One region of the Brevibacillus sp. NSP2.1 genome, then DNA from elsewhere that is predicted to be linked to it. Evidence: a T-box and tRNA genes for the amino acid it is inferred to sense, from the RefSeq annotation. Region 1 holds a T-box; the other holds one or more tRNA genes.
What was found. The T-box of region 1 lies ahead of serS (serine--tRNA ligase). A T-box ahead of a tRNA ligase gene usually reads a tRNA of that ligase, here a tRNA-Ser.

Region 1 (4,558 bases):
TACTGTACGGCCGATGGCGAGGCCCGAGCCGTTCAGTGTATGCACGAATTCCGGCTTCGATTTGGTGTCGCGGCGGAAACGAATATTGGCGCGGCGAGCCTGGAAGTCTTCGAAGTTCGAGCAAGACGAGATTTCGCGGTACGTATTCGAGCTTGGAATCCATACCTCCAGATCGAATTTCTTCGCTGCCGTAAATCCGAGGTCGCCCGTGCACATGCTCATGACACGGTACGGAAGTCCAAGCAGTTGCAGTACCTTCTCTGCGTTTTTCACCAGCTTATCCAGCTCATCATACGAATCTTCCGGTTTGACGAATTTCACCAACTCCACTTTGTTGAATTGGTGCTGGCGAATCAGCCCGCGTGTATCGCGACCAGCCGATCCCGCTTCCGAACGGAAACAAGCGCTGAAAGCAGCATAGTATCGCGGCAAATCTGCTCCATCCATAATTTCATCCCGGTGCATGTTGGTGACAGGCACCTCTGCGGTAGGAATCAGGAAGTAGTCTGGTCCCTCCAGCTTGAAAGCATCTTCCTCAAACTTCGGCAACTGTCCGGTTCCGGTCATGCTTGCGCGGTTTACGATGTATGGCGGGATGACTTCCTCGTATCCGTGCTCGGTGGCATGCAGGTCCATCATGAAGTTCATCAATGCGCGCTCCAGGCGAGCTCCCAGTCCTTTGTAAAAGACAAAGCGGCTTCCGGTTACTTTTGCAGCCGTCTCAAAATCGAGAATCCCTGCCTGGCTGGCCAGCTCCCAATGCGGTTTGGTCTCGAAGCCAAAGCTGCGCGGCTCGCCCCACGTCCATGCCACCACGTTGTCGTCTTCAGAAGTCCCAATCGGCGTGCTTTCGTGCGGCAGGTTTGGCAAGCTCAGCAAAATGAATTCCAACTGCTCATCCAGCTTGCGCAGCTCTTCGTCCAGCTTCTTGATGCGTTCGTTTACTTCTTTCATTTCCGCGATCAGGTGGTCGGCATTCTCTTTGTTCCGCTTCATGACTGCTACTTGCTCAGACACGGTATTCCGTTTATTTTTCAGCGCCTCTGCTTCCTGAATCACTTGGCGGCGTTTTTCATCGACCTCTGCAAATTGATCCAGAGCGGAAATATCTTCATTGCGATGCGCCAAACGGCGTTTTACTTCCTCCAAATCTTGCCGCAGTACTTTTACGTCCAACATGTTCGAATCCCTCCGAATCCATAATAAAAATGCAAAAAACACCCGTCCCCTAATAAGGGACGAGTGTTGTGTACCCGCGTTGCCACCCTCGTTGATACATGCCCAACCCTGGCGCATCTATCCACTCCATCCGTCATAACGGGACGGTTCCGGGCAAAGTTCATTCCTTTGCCACTCCGAGATGGATTCCCTCACATACCGGATCGGTTCGCACCTACCACCGACTCTCTACACCAGGTTGATGTGAAGTACTTGTTCTCATCATCGCATTCTCATTCATACATACTTCTATTGTTAACTGTACTACAGGTTCTATACGTATGTAAAGGGCGCTCCGCCATCATCTTGTACCAAAAAGAAAAGACCGGCATTTTGTCAATGCCGATCTTTTCATGCAAGCTTGGCTTTTATTAGCTTCTGTATTCTTTCACCATGTCGAGGAAGTATTTGTGCAGTCTTGCATCTTCCGTCAATTCCGGGTGAAAGGCGGCCGCCAGATAGTGGCCTTCTCGTGCTACCACGATCTTTTCTTCGTACTTGGCCAGCACTTCTGCGTTTTCTCCGACTTCCATAATATATGGCGCCCGGATGAACACTGCCGGGTAATCTGCACCCACACCAGCCACAGGCATTGTCACCTCGAAGCTCTCCTTTTGGCGGCCAAACGCGTTGCGCTCCACCTTGATAGCCATCAGCCCGAGATGGCAATCATCTTGCCCCTCGATCTGTTTGGCCAAAAGAATCGCGCCTGCACAAGTGCCGAAGATCGGCTTTCCTGCTTTTCCGAACTCTTGGAGCGCCTCCATGAATCCGTACTTGTGCATCAGCTTGCTGATCGTCGTGCTTTCTCCGCCTGGGAGAACCAATCCGTCCAGCTCGTCCAGTTCTTCCACCTTTTTTACGGGAACGGCTGTCGCCCCTGCTTCTTCCAGCATGCGCAAGTGTTCTGCTACAGCCCCTTGCAAAGCGAGTACACCGATTTTCATTCTGCTCACCTTACCAGCCGCGCTCTTGCATGCGGTCTGCTTCGCGAATTTTGGAAATCTCGATTCCCGTCATGGCGCTTCCCAGACCTTTGGATACGCGAGCGATCAGTTCGTAGTCTGTGTAGTGCGTAGTCGCTTCAACAATCGCGCGGGCGAATTTCTCCGGGTTTTCCGATTTGAAAATCCCCGAGCCGACAAACACGCCGTCAGAACCGAGCTGCATCATCAGCGCCGCGTCTGCCGGAGTCGCTACGCCACCAGCCGCGAAGTTCACTACAGGCAGCTTGCCGGTTTTGTGTACTTGTTCCAGCAGCTCGTATGGGGCACCCAGATTTTTCGCTTCTGCCATCAGCTCATCGTAAGACATCGCTTGCACTTTGCGGATTTGAGCCATCATCGTGCGCATGTGGCGAACGGCTTCTACGATGTTTCCGGTTCCTGGCTCGCCTTTGGTACGAATCATGGACGCCCCTTCACCGATACGGCGAAGCGCTTCGCCCAGATCACGCGCGCCACATACGAACGGCACGGTAAATTCTTTTTTATTGATGTGGTACAAATCATCTGCCGGGGTCAAAACTTCGCTCTCGTCCAGATAGTCGACACCCATTGATTCCAGTACGCGCGCTTCGACAAAGTGTCCGATACGAGCTTTTGCCATAACAGGGATCGAAACAGCGTTCAGTACTTCCTCCACAATGCTGAGATCAGCCATACGAGCTACTCCACCGGCTGCACGAATGTCAGAAGGTACGCGTTCCAATGCCATGACAGCTACGGCACCGGCAGCTTCAGCAATTTTTGCCTGCTCAGCGTTTACGACGTCCATGATGACACCGCCTTTTTGCATCTCAGCCATACCTTTTTTTACGCGGGACGTTCCTACTTGTACCATGTGAAAATTCCCCCTACATCATGAAGTCAGAACCGTAACTGTTATGCTCTGTTATGGTTCCTTGTTATCGTCATTGTAAACGATAGATGAGGGGGAAAACAACCATTATTTAATTTCCTGTTCCGCTACTGAACAAATTGCTGAAAAATTGAATGATGCTGCGGAAGAACAAACGAATCCAGCTCGCCTCTTCGACTTCCTGGCTGGCTACTATATCTGCGCCTGCTTTTGCCGCGTCTTCCGGCTGCAGGTAGTCGGCGTCTTTCGCTCCTTCTTCTTTCAGTACGAGCTTACCGACCACCTGGCCTTGCTTGATTGGTGCGGTCAGCTCTTGATACGTAACGGTTGGCGTGAATTTTGTCTCTGCTCCGATTTTGGTCAGCATGTTTACTTCGGTGGCAGTTACTGCGGGTACGTTGAGTTCTACTCCGTTCGTTACAGGTGCAGTTTCAAAACCTTTTACAGAAACATTTTTGTCCAATTGCTTCGTTAATTTGAAATTGCTGAATCCATAGTCATAAAGCTTTTTTGTTTCCACGAAGCGTTTTGTTTTGCTGTCTGTTCCCATTACAACAGAAATCAAGCGCATGTTATCACGAACTGCAGTACCAGTAAAGCAATTACCTGCTGCTTGTGTATAACCTGTTTTTAATCCGTCTACACCCGGATAGTAATTGGGGAGGTCAGGCAACATCCAGTTGTTGTTCGCCATTTTCAATTCATTTTTAGAACCGGGACGGAAGGTAAAACGCGGGATCTTCGATACTTCCAACGCTTCCGGGAAATCACGAATCAGGTTTCTGGCGAGGATGGCCGAATCACGAGCGGACATTAGATTTTCCACTTGATCGGTCTTGATGGAGTACGGCCCCAGTTCATTCGCTGGCAAGCCACTGGATGTGACGAAAGAGGTGTTTTTCATACCAAACTCGGCAGCTTTTTTGTTCATCATCTGCACGAAATTCGCTTCATTGCCCGCTATCTTTTCAGCAAGCAGTACAGTTGCGTCGTTGGCAGAAACGACAGCCATGGCATTGTACAGCTCCCTAACCGTGAAGGACTCCCCTAGATTCAGGTACACTCCAGAGGTATCCGAGATTCTTGCCACATAGAAGGCATATTCACTAACAGGTACCTTCTCATCCCAACTGATTTTTTTCTCCTTAACCGCTTCTAGTACAAGGTATTCTGCCATCATCTTGCTCATGCTAGCAGGAGGCAGAGGGGCATCTGGATTCATGCTGTATAGTATTTTTCCTGTCGATGCCTCTAACAGAATGGCAGATTTGGCTGCCAGTTGTAGATCAGTTGCAGGTGCTGCTTCCACCTTCGTCGCTGCTCCTCCCATTCCGGTTGCAAACATTGCGACAGAAAGGATAAAACCTGTCAGTCGTTTTTTCCAAGTAGTTCGCTTCATAGTTTCTTCTCACTCTCCAGTTTCTGTCATTAGTTCATAAGGTAATTGCGCACCAAGTGTAAGTTTAACATACCATTACGA
Region 2 (4,558 bases), 2.2 Mb from region 1:
ATGGCTCCGGCTCCGCAGCCTGGGACTTCTCAACCGCCTGGCACGATTACTCCGGCTCCGAAACCTGGAACTGCTCAGCCTCCGGGTACGACGGCTCCCAGTCCGAAGCCTGGAACTGCTCAACCGCCCGGCACGACGGCTCCGGCTCCGAAACCGGGAACTGCCCAGCCACCTGGCGCGACCGCTCCGGCTCCCAAGCCGCCCGTTGCACCAGCGCCGAAGCCAGGGGAAAAAATCGCGTATTTGACGTTTGACGACGGCCCGTCGCCTGTGACGCCGCACGTACTCGATACACTGAAAAAATACCAGGTGAAAGCTACTTTCTTCATCGTAGGCAGACACGTCCCTGGCAACGAAGCGATTTTGAAGCGGGCGGTCGCGGAAGGCCATGCCATCGGCGGGCATACGTACTCGCACGATTACCAAGTCGTTTACAAAAGCACCGAAGCCTTTTTCGCCGACCTGGAGAAAGGCAATCAGCTCATAGAAAAAGCGATCGGCACCAAGCCTGTTTTGTTCCGCTACCCGGGCGGCAGCACCAACACGGTCAGCCTCAAATACCAGGACCCGAAACGGTACAACAAGCAAAAAACAGTCATGAGTGCCATCAAAGCCGAAGCGAACAAAAAAGGCTACATCTTCATCGACTGGAATGTCACCAACGGCGACGCCCGCAGCAATCAATACACAGCCCAACAGGCGCTCGCCAATATCAAGCAGCAAGTAAAATCGCAAAAAGAGATTGTCGTACTCATGCACGACGCAAGCACCAAAACGCCAACAGCGCAAGCACTTCCGGAAGTCATCACCTTTTTAAAGTCAAAAGGCTACCGCTTCGAAGTCATCAGCCCTGACCGGCCGACTGTCTCCAATGTGAAATAGAACACGGAAAAACCCGCTCGACAAACCGGACGCTTCCGGCCATCGGGCGGGTTTTCTGTTATCGCAGTTAGTCTGTCAGTCTGCCACTATCCCTCTACCCACCTGCCACAGTCAAACCGGACTTTCATTTATCACCATCACCCTGCCCGTCTGCAAACAGGCAACTACGAAGTCGGAAGCGTATCGTACCGCAGACGCAGTTCGCGCTTCAATATTTTCCCGCTAGGGTTGCGCGGCAGCGTGTCGGTGATGAAGACGTACTTCGGTGCCTTGAACGAGGCAAGACGCTCCTTGCAAAACGCGAGCAACTCCTCTGACGTCAATGTCTCGCCAGCCTTCGGCACAACGACCGCTGTCACCGCCTCGATCCAGTACGGGTGCGGAACGCCGATCACCGCCACCTCGGACACTTTCGGATGCTGATAAATCAGCTCCTCCACTTCCCTGCTCGCTACGTTCTCGCCACCCGATTTAATCATGTCCTTTTTCCGATCGACGACCGTAATATACCCTTCCTCATCCATAATCCCCAGGTCACCGCTATGGAACCAGCCTCCCTGGAAGGCAGCCCGCGTCTTTTCCTCGTCGCGGAAATAGCCGATCATGGCATGGCTGGTCCGATGCACGATCTCGCCAATGCAGCCTCTTGGCACCTCGACACCTTCATCATCCACAATCTTCGTCTCCACGTTCAGCGCGGGCTTGCCTGCCGAGCCTGCTTTGCGAATCTGGTCCTTCGGCGACAAAACCGTCGCCAGCGGCGCTACCTCTGTCTGCCCGTAAAAGTTGTAGAACTGTGCGTTCGGCAAGCGTGTCCCCAGCTCCTTCAGCACCTCCACCGGCATGATCGCCGCTCCGTAGTAGCACTTTTGCAGCGAGGACAGGTTGCGGGAGGCAAAATCGGGAGAGCGCAGCAAGGCAATCCAAACTGTTGGCGGGCAAAAAAGCTGTGTCGCCTTATGCGTCTCGACCATCTCCAGCATCAGGCCAGGCGTCGCCTGCTCCAAAATGATGCCCGTGCCCCCGAGATAAATATAGGGACCGAGAAAACAATGCAACTGTGCGCTGTGGAACAACGGGAGCGCGTGGATCGCCACGTCGTCGTGGGACATGTTCCCATCAATAATCGTGCTCACGTACTCGGACAAAATGCTGCCGTGCGTCAGCATGACCCCTTTTGGCCGCGACTCCGTACCGCTCGTGTACAAAATGTGGGCGACATCGTCGTCGGAAAGCTCCTGCTCCGGCTCGTCCGTGCTCGCGTCCTGAATCAACGTGCGAAACGGCACCCACTCCCCTTCCGGCTTCGCGGGTCTGGAGACAAGCGACAGCAGCTTGGGCGAAAGATCGGCCTGTCCAATCGCCTCTTGCGCCACGGCGAGAAACTCCGGTGCCACAAAGCAGGCGCTCACCTCCGCGTGCCCCAAAATAAACGCCACATCGCTCGTATTCAGCATGAAGTTGATTGGCACCATAATCAGTCCCGCTTTGGCCAGCGCGAAGTTGAGAATGACAAAATCCATGGAGTTTCGGGACAGCACCGCCACTCTCTCGCCTTTTTGCAAACCGTTGGCGAGGAAGGTGTGCGCCGCCTGATTGACAAGCTGATCCAGCTCGCTGTATGTAAGAACTTCCTCCTCAAACTGCAAGGCAATCTTGTCCGGGTAACGCATTCGGCTTCTTCGCAGGATGTCACCAAGCGTATTTCTTCTGGCTCGTTGGGCTTCGATCATCGTGATACCTCCCTCATCCTCGTTTCCCTTTTATTATATCTTAATCTTCTATATAATGTTTATTTTCTGATATTTTATCCTAAAAAAAGCGGAAGCCCCCTCTGCATTATTGAAGCTGCCGCAGGCCCCAAGAAACAATCGAGTCCTTGTGTACAGCATATATCATATCGCGCCAAGCTTCGATATTGGTTCTTCTGGATTTTCAGGAAAAAAACGGCTGTCCTGCCCAGCGACCGTCTCGTTGCTGCCAAACCCGCAGCTTGACCTTTTCCTGCTGTAAAAGAAAAAGACCTCTTCTGCAAAAAAGAGATCGCTTCGTCCTGTACATCCTATATCGGCTGCTTGCAAAAAAGATGGCGGAGGGAGCAGGATTCGAACCCGCGTGAGCTTGCACTCTAACGGTTTTCAAGACCGCCCCGTTATGACCACTTCGGTATCCCTCCGCGTTGCTGACTGATTTAACTATAGCATAGCGCCAAGCGCGCTTGCAAGCGCCTCCAGACCGACTGCCGCTGGCTGTCTCAGCGCTTGACCACCACGAGCTTCAGCTCGCTCAGCTCGTCTGTGGCGTATTTGACGCCTTCTCTTCCCAAGCCGCTTTCCTTGACGCCTCCATACGGCATATGATCGGCCCGGAAGGTGGGAATGTCGTTGATGATGACGCCTCCAACCCGCAGCTCATCTGCCGCTTCCAGCGCAGCCCTCAGGTTGTTCGTGTACACGCCTGCCTGCAGACCGTAGCGCGAGTCATTGACCAGGCGGATCGCTTCTTGCAGGGACGCTACCGGGTTGATGAGCACGACAGGCCCAAGCACTTCCTCGCAACAGATTTTGGCCGTATGCGGCACATGGGTCAAAACGGTCGGCAACAGCATCCGCTCCACCACTTCGCCGCCACAGGCAAGCCGTGCTCCCTGTTGCAGCGCCTCGCCAATCCACTCCAGCACACGCTCGGTCTGCCGCGGGTGAATCATTGCGGAAAAGTCAGCGTGCTCATCGAGCGAGTCGCCGCCGCAGAGCGCCTTCGTCTGCGCCACAAAGCGGCTGACAAACTCGTCGTACAGGCCCTCTGCGACGTAAATGCGCTGGACGGACGTGCAGACTTGGCCGGAATAAGCAAATGCGCCAAACAGGCAGCGCGGCACCACCTCGTCCAGTTGCGCGTCGGAATCGACGATGACCGCAGAGTTGGCCCCCAGCTCCAAAATCACTTTTTTCAGGCCAGCGCGGTTGCGAATGTCGATCCCGACCGCCGGGCTTCCCGTAAAGCTCAAGGCGCGAACTCTTGGGTCTGTCACCAGCTTTTCGCCCACGACGGCTGCGCTGCCTGTGACGACGTTCAACGCCCCTGGCGGGAGTCCCGCCTGCTCGGCCAGTTCGGCGAGCAAAAGCGCACTGAGCGGCGTCTGCGAAGCGGGCTTCAGCACCACGGCATTGCCCGCAGCGAGCGCAGGTCCGACCTTGTGCGCAACCAGATTGAGCGGAAACGGGAACGGCGTAATCGCCCCGACGACGCCCAAAGGCTCGCGGACCGTGTACGCCAGGCGACCTTCTCCGCCGATTGCGGCGTCGAGCGGGATCGTTTCTCCGTGCAGCCGTTTGGCTTCTCCCGCTGCAAACCGATACGTTTGCACGGTGCGGATCACTTCCCCCCGCGCCGTCCTGATCGGTTTTCCGGCCTCAAGCGCGACGATCCGGGCCGCCTCCTCCATCCGTTCGTCCAAAAGGAGCGCGATTTTTTCCAGGATAGCCGCCCGCTGGTAAGCAGGCATCCGCCGCATCACCGTCGTCGCTTCCTCGGCTGCCGCGATCGCCCGTTCTACTGCCTGCGCGTCGGCCTGGGGAACATGGGCAATTGCCTGGCCCGTACAAGGTGAATACAACGGAGCATGTTCTGCCATCGGCACCCATTTTCCCCCGATATAACACGCTCTTTTCATCGC

Region 2: it has a tRNA-Ser gene. The T-box ahead of serS (serine--tRNA ligase) is inferred to sense a tRNA for this amino acid. The anticodon was not compared.

Annotation. Positions count from the first base shown of each region.
Region 1 covers NZ_CP048274.1:95,393-99,950, forward strand. The annotation lists gene serS (serine--tRNA ligase) at 1-1,179, opposite strand, end outside; T-box leader at 1,232-1,453, opposite strand; gene pdxT (pyridoxal 5'-phosphate synthase glutaminase subunit PdxT) at 1,590-2,165, opposite strand; gene pdxS (pyridoxal 5'-phosphate synthase lyase subunit PdxS) at 2,176-3,060, opposite strand; gene M655_RS00535 (D-alanyl-D-alanine carboxypeptidase family protein) at 3,170-4,477, opposite strand.
Region 2 covers NZ_CP048274.1:3,581,191-3,585,748, forward strand. The annotation lists gene M655_RS17380 (exo-beta-N-acetylmuramidase NamZ domain-containing protein) at 1-882, shown strand, start outside; gene M655_RS17385 (acyl-CoA synthetase) at 1,047-2,615, opposite strand; tRNA gene M655_RS17390 (tRNA-Ser) at 2,970-3,058, opposite strand; gene M655_RS17395 (aldehyde dehydrogenase family protein) at 3,137-4,555, opposite strand.